One region of the Mesorhizobium sp. C416B genome, then DNA from elsewhere that is predicted to be linked to it. Evidence: predicted binding sites of a transcription regulator. Region 1 holds the regulator's gene; the other holds the start of a gene.
What was found. The regulator PhoB, encoded in region 1, activates phosphate uptake and scavenging genes when phosphate is short. The targets are predictions, from matches to a motif close to TGTCATNNANCTGTCAT.
Positions count from the first base shown of each region.

Region 2: a site for PhoB is predicted at 4,204-4,220, ahead of ugpB (sn-glycerol-3-phosphate ABC transporter substrate-binding protein UgpB). Genes of this name have one in related genera too.

Region 1 is NZ_CP100471.1:4,426,153-4,432,135, forward strand. It holds gene pstA (phosphate ABC transporter permease PstA) at 1-1,275, shown strand, start outside; gene pstB (phosphate ABC transporter ATP-binding protein PstB) at 1,293-2,117, shown strand; gene phoU (phosphate signaling complex protein PhoU) at 2,158-2,862, shown strand; gene phoB (phosphate regulon transcriptional regulator PhoB) at 2,879-3,568, shown strand; gene NLY43_RS21635 (ROK family protein) at 3,599-4,834, opposite strand; gene xylF (D-xylose ABC transporter substrate-binding protein) at 5,100-5,983, shown strand, end outside.
Region 2 is NZ_CP100471.1:4,548,554-4,554,536, reverse strand. It holds gene NLY43_RS22265 (sn-glycerol-3-phosphate import ATP-binding protein UgpC) at 1-1,009, opposite strand, end outside; gene ugpE (sn-glycerol-3-phosphate ABC transporter permease UgpE) at 1,017-1,865, opposite strand; gene ugpA (sn-glycerol-3-phosphate ABC transporter permease UgpA) at 1,875-2,759, opposite strand; gene ugpB (sn-glycerol-3-phosphate ABC transporter substrate-binding protein UgpB) at 2,831-4,141, opposite strand; gene NLY43_RS22245 (bifunctional diguanylate cyclase/phosphodiesterase) at 4,616-5,983, shown strand, end outside.

The DNA of each region.
Region 1 (5,983 bases):
CGTCCGCGCCGCGACATCGGGCTGAAGGCGCGCTATGCCGCCGAACGCCGGTTCCGCATCTATGGCGTGATTGCGATCTCGGTGGGCCTGGCGTTCCTGGCCATCATGCTGATCACCATCGTCTCGAAAGGCTACACCGCCTTCTGGCAGACGACCGTGACGCTGCCGGTGACCTTCGACGAGAAGGTGATCGATCCCTCCGGCAAGCGCGCCACCGACCCTACCGTGCTGATCAAGGCGAACTATCCCAAGCTCGCCGAAAACGCGCTGGTGGCCAAGCTCGGCATCGATCCGGCCAACAAGCCGATGATGCTGAAGCTCAAGGGCTTCCTGTCGGAAGGCGCCCGCGTCCAGCTGCGCGACATCGTCTCCGCCGATCCGTCGGTGATCGGCAGGACGCGTGACGTCGACATCCTGGCTGCCGCGAACCTCGACTCGGCCTTCAAGGGTCAGATCGACCTCGGCGTCGATGAAGCGCGCCGCAAGGTGTCCAACCAGCAGATCGACTGGATGAACAAGCTTAAAGCCGACGGCGTGATGGCCGAGCATTTCAACACCGGCCTGTTCACCTATGGCGCCTCCAGCCGGCCCGAAACGTCGGGCATGGGCGTGGCGATCATCGGCTCGTTCTACATGATGGTGATCGTGCTGTTGCTGGCGCTGCCGATCGGCGTCGCCGCCTCGATCTATCTCGAGGAATTCGCCAAGAAGAACCGCTTCACCGACCTGATCGAGGTCAACATCAACAATCTCGCGGCGGTGCCGTCGATCGTCTTCGGCCTGCTCGGCCTTGCCGTGTTCATCAACTTCCTCGGCATGCCGCGCTCGGCTTCCTTCGTCGGCGGCCTGGTGCTGACGCTGATGACGCTGCCGACCATCATCATCGCCACGCGCGCCGCCCTTGCCGCGGTGCCGCCGTCGATCCGCTCGGCGGCGCTCGGCCTCGGCGCCTCCAAGATGCAGATGGTGTTCCACCACATCCTGCCGCTTGCCGCTCCGGGCATCCTTACCGGCACCATCATCGGCCTGGCGCGTGCGCTCGGCGAGACAGCACCGCTGCTCTTGATCGGCATGGTCGCTTTCGTCGCCGATTATCCGACGACGCCTTTCGATCCGGCGACCGCGCTGCCGGTGCAGATCTATATGTGGGCAAACGAGGCTGAGCGCGCTTTTGTCGAGCGCATGTCCGGCGCCATCATCATCCTGCTCGTCTTCCTCATGGCCATGAACATCACCGCGATCGTGCTTCGGCGCCGGTTCGAGCGGCGCTGGTAGAAAAAAGGCAATTTGGTATGAACATCATGACCGAACAGTCCCTTGAAAATGCAGTGGGCGACAAAATGAACGCCAAGTCGAACGAAGTCATCAAGATGCGCGGCGACAAGGTCGGCGTCTTCTACGGCGAGAAGCAGGCGTTGTTCGACGTCAATCTCGACGTCCGCCAGAACCAGGTGACGGCGCTGATCGGCCCGTCCGGCTGCGGCAAGTCGACCTTCCTGCGCTGCCTCAACCGCATGAACGACACCATCGATTCGGCGCGGGTGACCGGCAAGATCACGCTCGATGAAGACGACATCTACGACAAGAACATCGATGTCGTCGAACTGCGCGCACGCGTCGGCATGGTGTTCCAGAAACCCAATCCGTTCCCGAAGTCGATCTACGAGAACGTCGCCTACGGCCCGCGCATCCATGGGCTGGCCAAGCGCAAGTCCGACATGGACCAGATCGTCGAGCAGAGCCTGAAGAAGGCGGCGATCTGGAACGAGGTCAAGGACCGCCTGCAGGAGCCCGGCACCGGCCTGTCCGGCGGCCAGCAGCAGCGCCTGTGCATCGCGCGCGCCATCGCCGTGTCGCCGGAAGTGATCCTGATGGATGAGCCCTGCTCGGCGCTTGATCCGATCGCCACCGCCCGTGTCGAGGAGCTGATCGACGAACTGCGCCAGAACTACACGATCGTCATCGTCACCCATTCGATGCAGCAGGCGGCGCGCGTGTCGCAGCGCACGGCGATGTTCCATCTCGGCTATCTCGTCGAGGAGGGCGCAACCGACAAGATGTTCACCAACCCCGACGACAAGCGCACCCAAGATTACATTACCGGCCGCTTCGGCTGAACCTTCCGGCGGGTGAATTTCAGGCACGAGGACCAAGATCATGGGTGAACATACCGTCGCCTCCTTCGATGAAGAGCTCGGGCAGATCAGCAAGCTGATCCGCGACATGGGCGATCTGGCAGGCTCGATGGTCAGCGGCTCGACCAGGGCGCTGCTCAATTCGGACAATGCGCTGGCACAGCGTGTCGTTTCCGACGACGCCATCATGGATGCGCGCCAGCGCGAACTGGACGACCGCGCCATCACGCTGATCGCCAAGCGCCAGCCGATGGCCAACGATCTGCGCGCCGTGGTCGGCTCGATCCGCATGGCCGGCGACCTCGAGCGCATCGGCGATCTCGCCAAGAACATCGCCAAACGCGTCGGCACCGTGGGCTTGAGCGTCACGCCGCGCGACCTCTCGCACTCCATCGATGCCATGGCGCAACTGGTGCTGATCCAGGTGCAAGGCGTCGTCGAGGAATATGCCGCCACCGATGCGGCAGCTCTTGCAAAACTCAGGAATGACGACGAGCGCATCGACGTCAAATACACGTCCGTGTTTCGTGAGCTCTTGACCTACATGATGGAAGACCCTCGCAACATCACCGCCTGCACGCATCTCTTGTTCTGCGCCAAGAATCTTGAGCGCATCGGCGATCATGTCACCAACATCGCCGAAAATGCGTATTATGTGCTGACCGGCCAGCAATTGCCCGCCAATCGTCCGAAGCAGGACGAGACGGCGATGGCCACGCCGGCCTGATGAGGGTGAACTGCCTATGATCGCGCCACGCATCATGGTCGTGGAGGACGAGGAGCCACTAGGCGTGCTCCTCCGCTACAACCTCGAATCCGAAGGCTATCAGGTCGAGGTGGTGACACGCGGCGACGAGGCCGAGATCCGCCTGCAGGAAAACGTGCCCGATCTCCTGGTGCTCGACTGGATGGTGCCGGCTGTTTCCGGCATCGAGCTCTGCCGGCGGCTTAGAGTGCGGCCCGAAACCGAGCGGCTGCCGATCATCATGCTGACCGCGCGCGGTGAGGAAAGCGACCGCGTGCGCGGCCTGTCCACCGGTGCCGACGACTATCTGGTCAAGCCATTCTCGACGCCGGAGTTCATGGCGCGCGTGAAAGCGCTGCTGCGCCGCGCCAAGCCGGAAGTGCTGTCGAGCGTGCTCAAGGTCGGCGACATCGTGCTCGATCGAGAATCGCACCGGGTCTACCGCAAGAAGAGCGAGATCAGGCTCGGACCGACCGAGTTCCGGCTGCTCGAATTCATGATGCGCCATCCCGGCCGCGTGTTCTCGCGCAGCCAACTGCTCGACAATGTCTGGGGCGAGACGATCTATATAGACGAGCGAACCGTCGACGTGCATGTCGGGCGGCTGCGCAAGGCCGTCAACAACGGCCGCATGCCGGATGTCATCCGTACCATTCGCGGCGCCGGCTACGCTATTAGGGAAGACTAGGATGCTGCGCGTCGCGCCGTTGCCGGCCATTCAGGCGACATGCTTGCCGGATTTCGCCTGAATGCCCGGCGCGAAAATCTCCTGGTCGACGAAGCCGAGCGCGCGCATGGCGCAGCCTTCGCGGATCAGCGGCAGCTCGTTGGGCTCGGTGTCGAAGGAGATCGATTTCGAGTGCTGGCCGCCGGCGGTCTGGGCGATCGCTTCGCGCAATGCCGGCTCGATCAGGTCGAAGGCGGCGGCGCTGACGCCGACCATGGCGACGGGTGCCGGATCGATCAGAGCAAACAGGCTGCCGAGGCCGAAGCCGAGCGCCTCACCGGCCCTGCGATAGGCTTCGCGCTCCGGGCCATCGGTTTCGCGGGCGCGCGCGGCGAGTGCGCGCATATCAGCGTCGCCGATATCGACCGGCTCGGCATCCTCGCCCATCATTTTGGCGCTGCGCCAGATGGCGTAGTTTCCGGCATAGGCCTCGACGCAGCCGCGCCGCCCGCAGCGGCAGAGCGCGCCGCCCGGACGGTGGATCATGTGGCCGAACTCGCCGCCCGAGGAATGGGTGCCGGTGAACAGTTCGCCTTTCAGCACCAGTCCCATGCCGATGCCGTGCGACAAGAGGATGGCGATAAAGTTGTCGCGGTAGCGCTCGGGCTGGCGCCATTGCAGCGCCACCGCCATCATATTGCAGTCGTTCTCCATGGTGGCCGGAATGCCGAATTCCACTTCCAACATGTCGGCGAAGGCAATGTCGGTCAGTGGCGTGATTGGCGACCACAGCATGGCGCGCGCCTGCGAATCGGTGATGCCCTGGATGCCCATGGCAATGCGGGCGATGCTCTGGACATCGAGGTCGGGATCCTCAAGCCGCCGCCGGACGATTGCTACGCATTCGCCAATCAGCTCGTCGCGCGGCTTGGTCAGCGTGTCCAGCCGGCGCTGTTCCTCGGCGACGACGTGGCCGGCATAGTCGATGACGGTGACGGACAGGAAATTGAGCGACAGCACGACGGTCATCACCGCCGCCGCTTCCGGGTTGAGGCCAAGGCCGACCTGCGGCCGGCCGCGTTTCAGTGCGCCTGTCTCGCCAGGTTTGCCTTCAATCAGGACGCCTTCTTGAATCAGATCAGACGAGATTGCCGATATGGTCGAGTGGCTGAGGCCGGTGGTCGCCGCAATCTCGGTCCGCGACGGCTGGCCGGCCCGGCGCACGGCCGAAATCACCATGGCACGGTTGCGACGGCGCAGATCGTCGTGGCGGATTCCAACCGACATTTGTTTCCTCCCGGCCTCCTCGCGCCTCATGATAGTGAAGGCGTTCGACGGCACCAGCCAAATATTGGCAGACGCCGGCAGCCCTGTCATTGTTTATTGCGGACCTCGAAAAAATTCGGCAAGGCCATCAGAATCCATCAGAATCGATGTTGACAGCGCCTTATCATTGAACCAGTATTTTTTCGAGGCTCGAAAAAATAGGGCCTCTGTGTGCCGGCCCTCGGGCCAGTTTTGTCGCGCCGCACGCGGCGCAGGGAGGATTATGATGAACAGATTTGCAGCCGCCATGCTGGCGGGTGTCGCCATGTCGCTGGCGCTGATGTCGGTCGCGCAGGCGAAGGACAAGGTCATCGGCGTGTCGTGGTCGAACTTCCAGGAAGAGCGCTGGAAGACCGACGAGGCGGCGATGAAAACGGCGATCGAGGCTGCCGGCGACAAGTACATTTCGGCCGACGCGCAGTCCAATCCCGGCAAGCAGCTGACCGACGTCGAAAGCCTGATCTCGCAGGGCGCCAACTCGCTGATCATCCTGGCGCAGGACGCCTCGGCCATCGGCCCGGCGGTGCAGAAGGCGCTGGACGAAGGCATTCCGGTCGTCGGCTATGACCGCCTGATCGAGAACAAGGACGTCTTCTACCTGACCTTCGATAACAAGGAAGTCGGCCGCATGCAGGCCCGCGAAGTGTTCAAGGCGAAGCCCGAAGGCAACTATGTCTTCATCAAGGGCTCGGGCTCGGATCCGAATGCCGATTTCCTGTTCTCGGGCTCGATGGAAGTGCTCAAGGAAGCCATCGACTCGGGCAAGATCAAGAATGTCGGCGAGGCCTATACCGATGGCTGGCTGCCGGCCAATGCCCAGAAGAACATGGAACAGTTCCTGACCGCCAATGACAACAAGGTCGATGCCGTGGTTGCGGCCAATGACGGCACCGCCGGCGGCGTTGTCGCCGCGCTGACGGCGCAGGGCCTTGCCGGAACGGTTCCGGTCTCCGGCCAGGACGGCGACCATGCCGCTCTGAACCGCATCGCGCTCGGCACGCAGACGGTGTCGGTGTGGAAGGACGCGCGCGAACTCGGCAAGAACGCCGCCGAGATCGCCTCGCAGCTTGCCGATGGCAAGAAGACGGGCGACATTGCCGGCGCCAAGGA
Region 2 (5,983 bases), 120 kb from region 1:
CCACGACGCGCAGTTGATCGCCGGGTTTGGCCGTGGCGCGGCCGGCCACACGCACGACGATGCGGTTGCCGCCGGCGGCACAGTGAAGAAAGCTTTCGGCTCCCACAGGTTCGACCGCCTCGACCGCCGCAGGCAGAATAAGCGCGCCGGATGATGCCTCGGCACTGAAGGTGACGTCGGCATCCTCAGGGCGGAAGCCAAGCGTGGCGGCGTTCGTAGGCGCGAAGTCAACCGTCTTGCCGTCGGTCAGCGCCGGACCAGCCGGTCCTTGCGAAAGAGGCAGAAGGTTCATCGGCGGCGCTCCGATGAAGCAGGCGACGAAGGTCGATGCCGGCTTCTCGTAGATGTCGAGCGGCGCGCCCGTCTGCTCGACCAACCCGCCATTCATGACGACGAGAATATCGGCCAGCGTCATCGCCTCAAGCTGGTCGTGGGTGACGTAGACCGAGGTGACACCGAGCGAGCGCTGCAAATTCTTGATTTCGACCCGCATCTGGCCGCGCAGTTTGGCGTCGAGGTTGGAAAGCGGTTCGTCGAACAGGAAGACTTTTGGATTGCGCACGATTGCGCGACCCATGGCCACGCGCTGGCGCTGGCCGCCGGAAAGCTCGCGCGGGCGCCGGTCGAGCAGCGCCGTGAGCTCCAGCACCTTGGCGGTCGAGCGAACCCTGCTGTCGATCTCGTCCTTGGGAGTACCCCGGTTGCGCAACCCGTAGGCCATGTTGTCGTAGACCTTCATATGTGGATAGAGCGCATAGTTCTGGAACACCATGGCGATGTCGCGCTCGGTCGGACCGATCGTGTTGACGATCTTGCCGTCGATGGCGACGATGCCGGAAGAAATGGTCTCAAGCCCGGCGATCATCCGCAGCAGCGTGGACTTGCCGCAGCCGGACGGCCCAACCAGAACGCAAAGCTCCTTGTCGGGAATGGCGATCGAGACACCCCTCACCGCCTCGACGCCGCCGGGATAGACTTTCTTCACATCCTTCAGATCGACGGTCGCCATCAGCTTCTCACTTTTCGGTATCGACCAGTCCGCGCACGAACCAGCGTTGCATCAGCACCACGATCAGGATCGGCGGCAGGATGGCCAGCATCGCGGTGACCATGACCAGATGCCATTGGGTATCGGCATCGGCGAAGGAGACCATCTTTCTAAGTGCGATGACGATGGTGTTCATGTCATTGCTGTTGGTGACGAGCAGCGGCCACAGGTACTGCGTCCAGCCATAAATGAAGAGGATGACGAACAGCGCCGCGATGTTGGTGCGCGACAGCGGCAGCAGGATGTCGAAAAAGAAGCGCCATGGTCCGGCGCCGTCGACACGCGCCGCTTCCACCAACTCACCTGGGATGGTCATGAAGAACTGGCGAAACAGAAGCGTGGCGGTGGCCGAGGCGATCAGCGGAATGATCAGGCCGGCATAGGTGTCGATCATGCCGAGATCGACCATCACCTTGTAGGTCGGCAGGATGCGCACCTCGACGGGAAGCATCAGCGTGATGAAGATCAGCCAGAAGAAGACCATCCGAAGCGGAAAACGGAAGAACACGATCGCATAGGCCGAAAGGATCGAGATGAAAATCTTCCCCACCGCGATGCCGAGCGCCATGATCGTGGTGTTGAGCAGCAATCGGCCGACACTGACGCCGCCGATGCGGCCGACACCGCCGAACAGCGCCTCGCTGTAATTTTTCCAGACCTGGTCGCCGGGCAAAAGAGGCAATGGCGGCTTGAGGATGGTCTGCAGCGTCTGCGTGGAGGCAACGAAGGTGTAGTAGATCGGGAAAGCGACGATCAGGATGCCCAGGATGAGCACGGCGTGGGCGATGAGGGCGCGAAGCGGGGACTGACCAATCATCGCTCGCGCTCAACCGTAGTGGACTTTGCGTTCCACATAGCGGAACTGGATGGCCGTGAGTGAGATGACGATGACCATCAGGATGACCGACTGCGCGGCCGAATCGCCGAGGATCAAATTGACGAAACCGTCATTGTAGACCTTGTAGACCAGCGTCTCGGTGGCCTTGCCTGGCCCGCCGCCGGTGACGGCATGAACGATACCGAAAGTGTCGAACAGCGCATAGACAGTGTTGACGACCAGCAGGAAGAAGGTCGTCGGTGCGAGCAGCGGGAAGACGATGGTCCAGAAGCGCTTCGTCTCCCCGGCGCCGTCCATGGCCGCCGCCTCTATCAACGTCTTCGGCACCGCCTGCAGCCCGGCGACGAAGAACAGGAAATTGTAGCTGATCTGCTTCCAGGCAGCCGCAGACACCAGCAGGATCATGGCTTGGTTTCCGTTAAGCAAGGGATCCCAGGCGATGCCGAGACCTCTCAAGGCGTAGGCCAGCGAACCGATCGAGGGGTTGAACAGAAACAGCCACAACATGCCGGCAATCGCCGGCGCCACCGCATACGGCCAGATCAGCAGCGTGCGATAAAGGCCTTTGCCGCGCACCACCCTCTCGGCCATGACGGCAAGCAACAGGGCCACACCCATGGCGACCATCGCGGTCGCCAGAGAGAACACCAGCGTAACTTTGATCGAGTTGAGGTAGGCCGGGTCGGCCAGCACCTTGCGAAAATTGGCGAGCCCGACGAACTTGCTCTTCAGCCCGAACGGGTCTTCCCTAAGCATCGACTGGTAGAGCGCCTGCCCCGTCGGCCAGTAGAAAAAGATCAGCGTAATGGCGAGTTGCGGCGCCACCAGCAGGTAAGGCAGGGTCTTGTTGGGAAAGACGACGCGTGGAGACAGTGTGGTTCCCTCGCTGTTCAGGAAGTCGTCCACGCGGGTCCGCGTGGACGAGGTTCAACTGACAAATCGCTTCAATTTCCGATCGCTTCCTGAATCGCCTTGTTGCCGCGTGCGACCGCGTTGTCGAGCGCCTGCTGCGCAGTCTGCTGGCCGGCCAGCATCTTCTCGAACTCCTCATTCTCGATGTCGCGCACCTGCGGCAGGTTGACGAGGCGCACGCCCTTCGAGTTCTCGGTCGGCGCCTTGCCCAGCATCTGCAGGATCGGCGTCTCACGGCCCGGATTCTTGTCATAGAAGCCGGACTTCTTGGTCGCCTCATAGGCAGCGAGCGTCACCGGCAGATAACCCGACTTCTGGTGCAGATACTCCTGCACTTCGGTCTTGGACAGGTAGGAGAAGAACGCCGCGACGCCCTTGTATTCCTCGTCCGATTTGTTGCCGAACACCCACAGGCTGGCGCCGCCCGGCGTGGTGTTCTGGGGCGCGCCCTTGGCGTCACTATCATAGGGAAGCTGGCCGATGCCGTAGTTCATGCCCGACTTGACGATGTCACCGAGACCCCCCGACGATTCGGTGAAGATGCCGCATTCTCCGGCAAGGAAGATCTGCTTGGCTTCGGATGTACGGCCGCCATATTTGAAGGTGCCGTCCTTGGCCAGGTCGGCGAGGGCCTGGAAATGATTGACGAAGATCGGCGCATTGATCTTGAGCTCGACGTCGGTTCCGGCAAGTCCGTTCTGGTTGGTGCCATAGGAAACGTCGTTCCAGGCAGCGAAGGCCTCAAGGTGGATCCAGGTCAACCAGGTCGAGGTATAGCCGCAGGAAGCGGCGCCGCTCGCCTTGATCTTCTTGGCGGCTTCCCACACCTCGTTCCAGGTCTTTGGCGGATTGTTCACATCAAGCCCGGCCTTCTGGAAGATATCCTTGTTGTAGTAGAGGATGGGCGACGAGGAATTATAGGGGAAGGACAGCATGGTCCCGTCCGGCTTCGAATAGTAGCCGACGATGCCGGGCAAATACTGGCTCTTGTCGAAGGTCACGCCGGCGCTGGTCAGCACATCGGCCACCGGCTTGATCGCACCTTCGGCGGCCATCATGACGCCGGTACCCACGTCGAACACCTGGATGATATCGGGCGCTTGCCCCGCACGAAAGGCAGCGATGCCGGCATTCAGCGTTTCGGGATAGGTGCCCTTGAAAACAGGGAGAATTTCATAGTCGCTCTGGCTGGCATTGAAATCGTTGGCGATCTTGTCGACCACCTCGGCATTGGCGCCGGTCATTGCATGCCACCAACTGATCTGGGTGGCGGCGAAGGCGGAGGTGGTGGAAAGCAGGGTCAAGGTGGCGGCAACACCGGCCGCAAAGCCGAACAACTTCATGTTTCATCTCCCGTTTGTCATTGGCGAAAGGGGCACTCCCGCAAAGGCAATATGTGTCGCTGATGACAATCGGACAACGGATTTGTTGCTGTTTCGTGAATTTCATACCCGGCTAACTTCGCGCCCCCTCGCTCTGCAACGAGGACAGAGAGAAATGCCAAGCCGGCTCAGCGATACATGGGCGCGGTGGGCCTGCGACGATCGCCGACCGCCGGCGATGCATGAAGGGCCCCCGTGACAGCGCCACGCACCTGTACCATGCGGCCGCCATACCGGCGCTCGGCCAGATCGAGATCGGTAGAGCGGCATCGCGCCAAGCGCTGCTGTGACCCTGTCTGGAATGAGACAGGATCGCCGCAAGGTACAACCCGAAAAACCCGCTGTAGTTGTAGTTCGCATAACCGATTCTTCGTCAAGCGCGACATACTAATCAAGTGGACGGCTTGATTGCTGTGGGAGAGCAGGTGGGGCGAGATGCTGACGGTCTATAATTGTATCGTGCATGAGCACGATCTGAGACTGGTCGCACTGGCAGCGCTCATTTGCGGTATTTCTTCCTTCTCGGCGGTCAACCTGCTTCGCCATGTCGACCGCTCGAGCGAGCGCAACCGCTATACCTGGCTGATGATAGCAGCCACTTCCACCGGCTTCGGTATCTGGGCGACGCATTTCATCGCAATGCTTGCCTTTTCTCCCGGAATCCCCAACGCCTACAATGCGGAAATGTCGGCGCTTTCGCTCGCCGGTTCCGTCGCCCTGACCGCCGCGGGCATGTGGATCGCCACCTTGCGCCGGGGCATCGACTACCCTCTGGTCGGCGGCGCCGTCCTCGGCGCCGGTATCGCCGCCATGCACTATATCGGCATGGCCGCCTTCGAGGTCGAAGGGCGCATCGTCTGGAACCCGCTGCTGGTCGGCGTCTCGGTGCTGACAGGCGTCACCCTCGCCGCGCTGGCGCTGCTGGTCGTGTTGCGACGGCCGTCCATGCAGGCCACAATCGCCGCCGCCATCCTGTTGACGCTGGCGATCTGCAGCCTGCACTTCATCGCGATGGGCGCGGTGTCGATCTTCCCGGACTCCTCCATCGAGATATCGCAGTTCACGGTCGAACCGATGTCGCAGGCCTTCGCCGCCGCTGCTGTCAGCCTGGCTATCCTGGTGCTTTCAGCCGCAGCATTGTGGATCGACCTGCGCTTCCGTCGTCACAAGATCGAGGCCGAGCGCATGCACGGCCTCGCCAACGCCGCCGTCGAGGGCCTGATCGTATGCGACGGCGCCCGCATCGTCAGCGCCAATGACAGCATCGCCGCGCTAACCGGCATTGCGCCGGAAGTGCTGAACGCGATGCTGCTTGGCGACCTCTTCGGCGAACGCACCGCGGCCGGCATGTCCGACTGCAGCGGACAGGCACAGGAAGCGGAGCTCAGAGCCCATGACGGCGCCACCATCCCCGTCGAACTTATCGCCAGGAGCATCGACTATTGCGGCAAGCGGCACAGCGTGGTCGCCGTGCGCGACATCCGCGAACGCAGGAAGGCCGAGCAGGAGATACTGCGCCTCGCCCATTTCGACCCGCTGACCGGGCTCCCCAACCGCCGCAGTTTCTCCGGCCGGCTCGAGGCCGAAATTGCCGCAATGGACCGCGGCGGCAAGGGCGGGCATCTTGCGCTGCTGCTGCTCGACCTCGACCGCTTCAAGGAAGTGAACGACCTGTTCGGGCATGGCGCCGGCGATGCCATGCTGCAGAAGGTGGCGCTATGCGCCTCCGCCGTGCTCCGCCACGGACAGATGCTGGCGCGTCTCGGCGGCGACGAGTTCGCCATCATCGCTCCAAACCTTCCC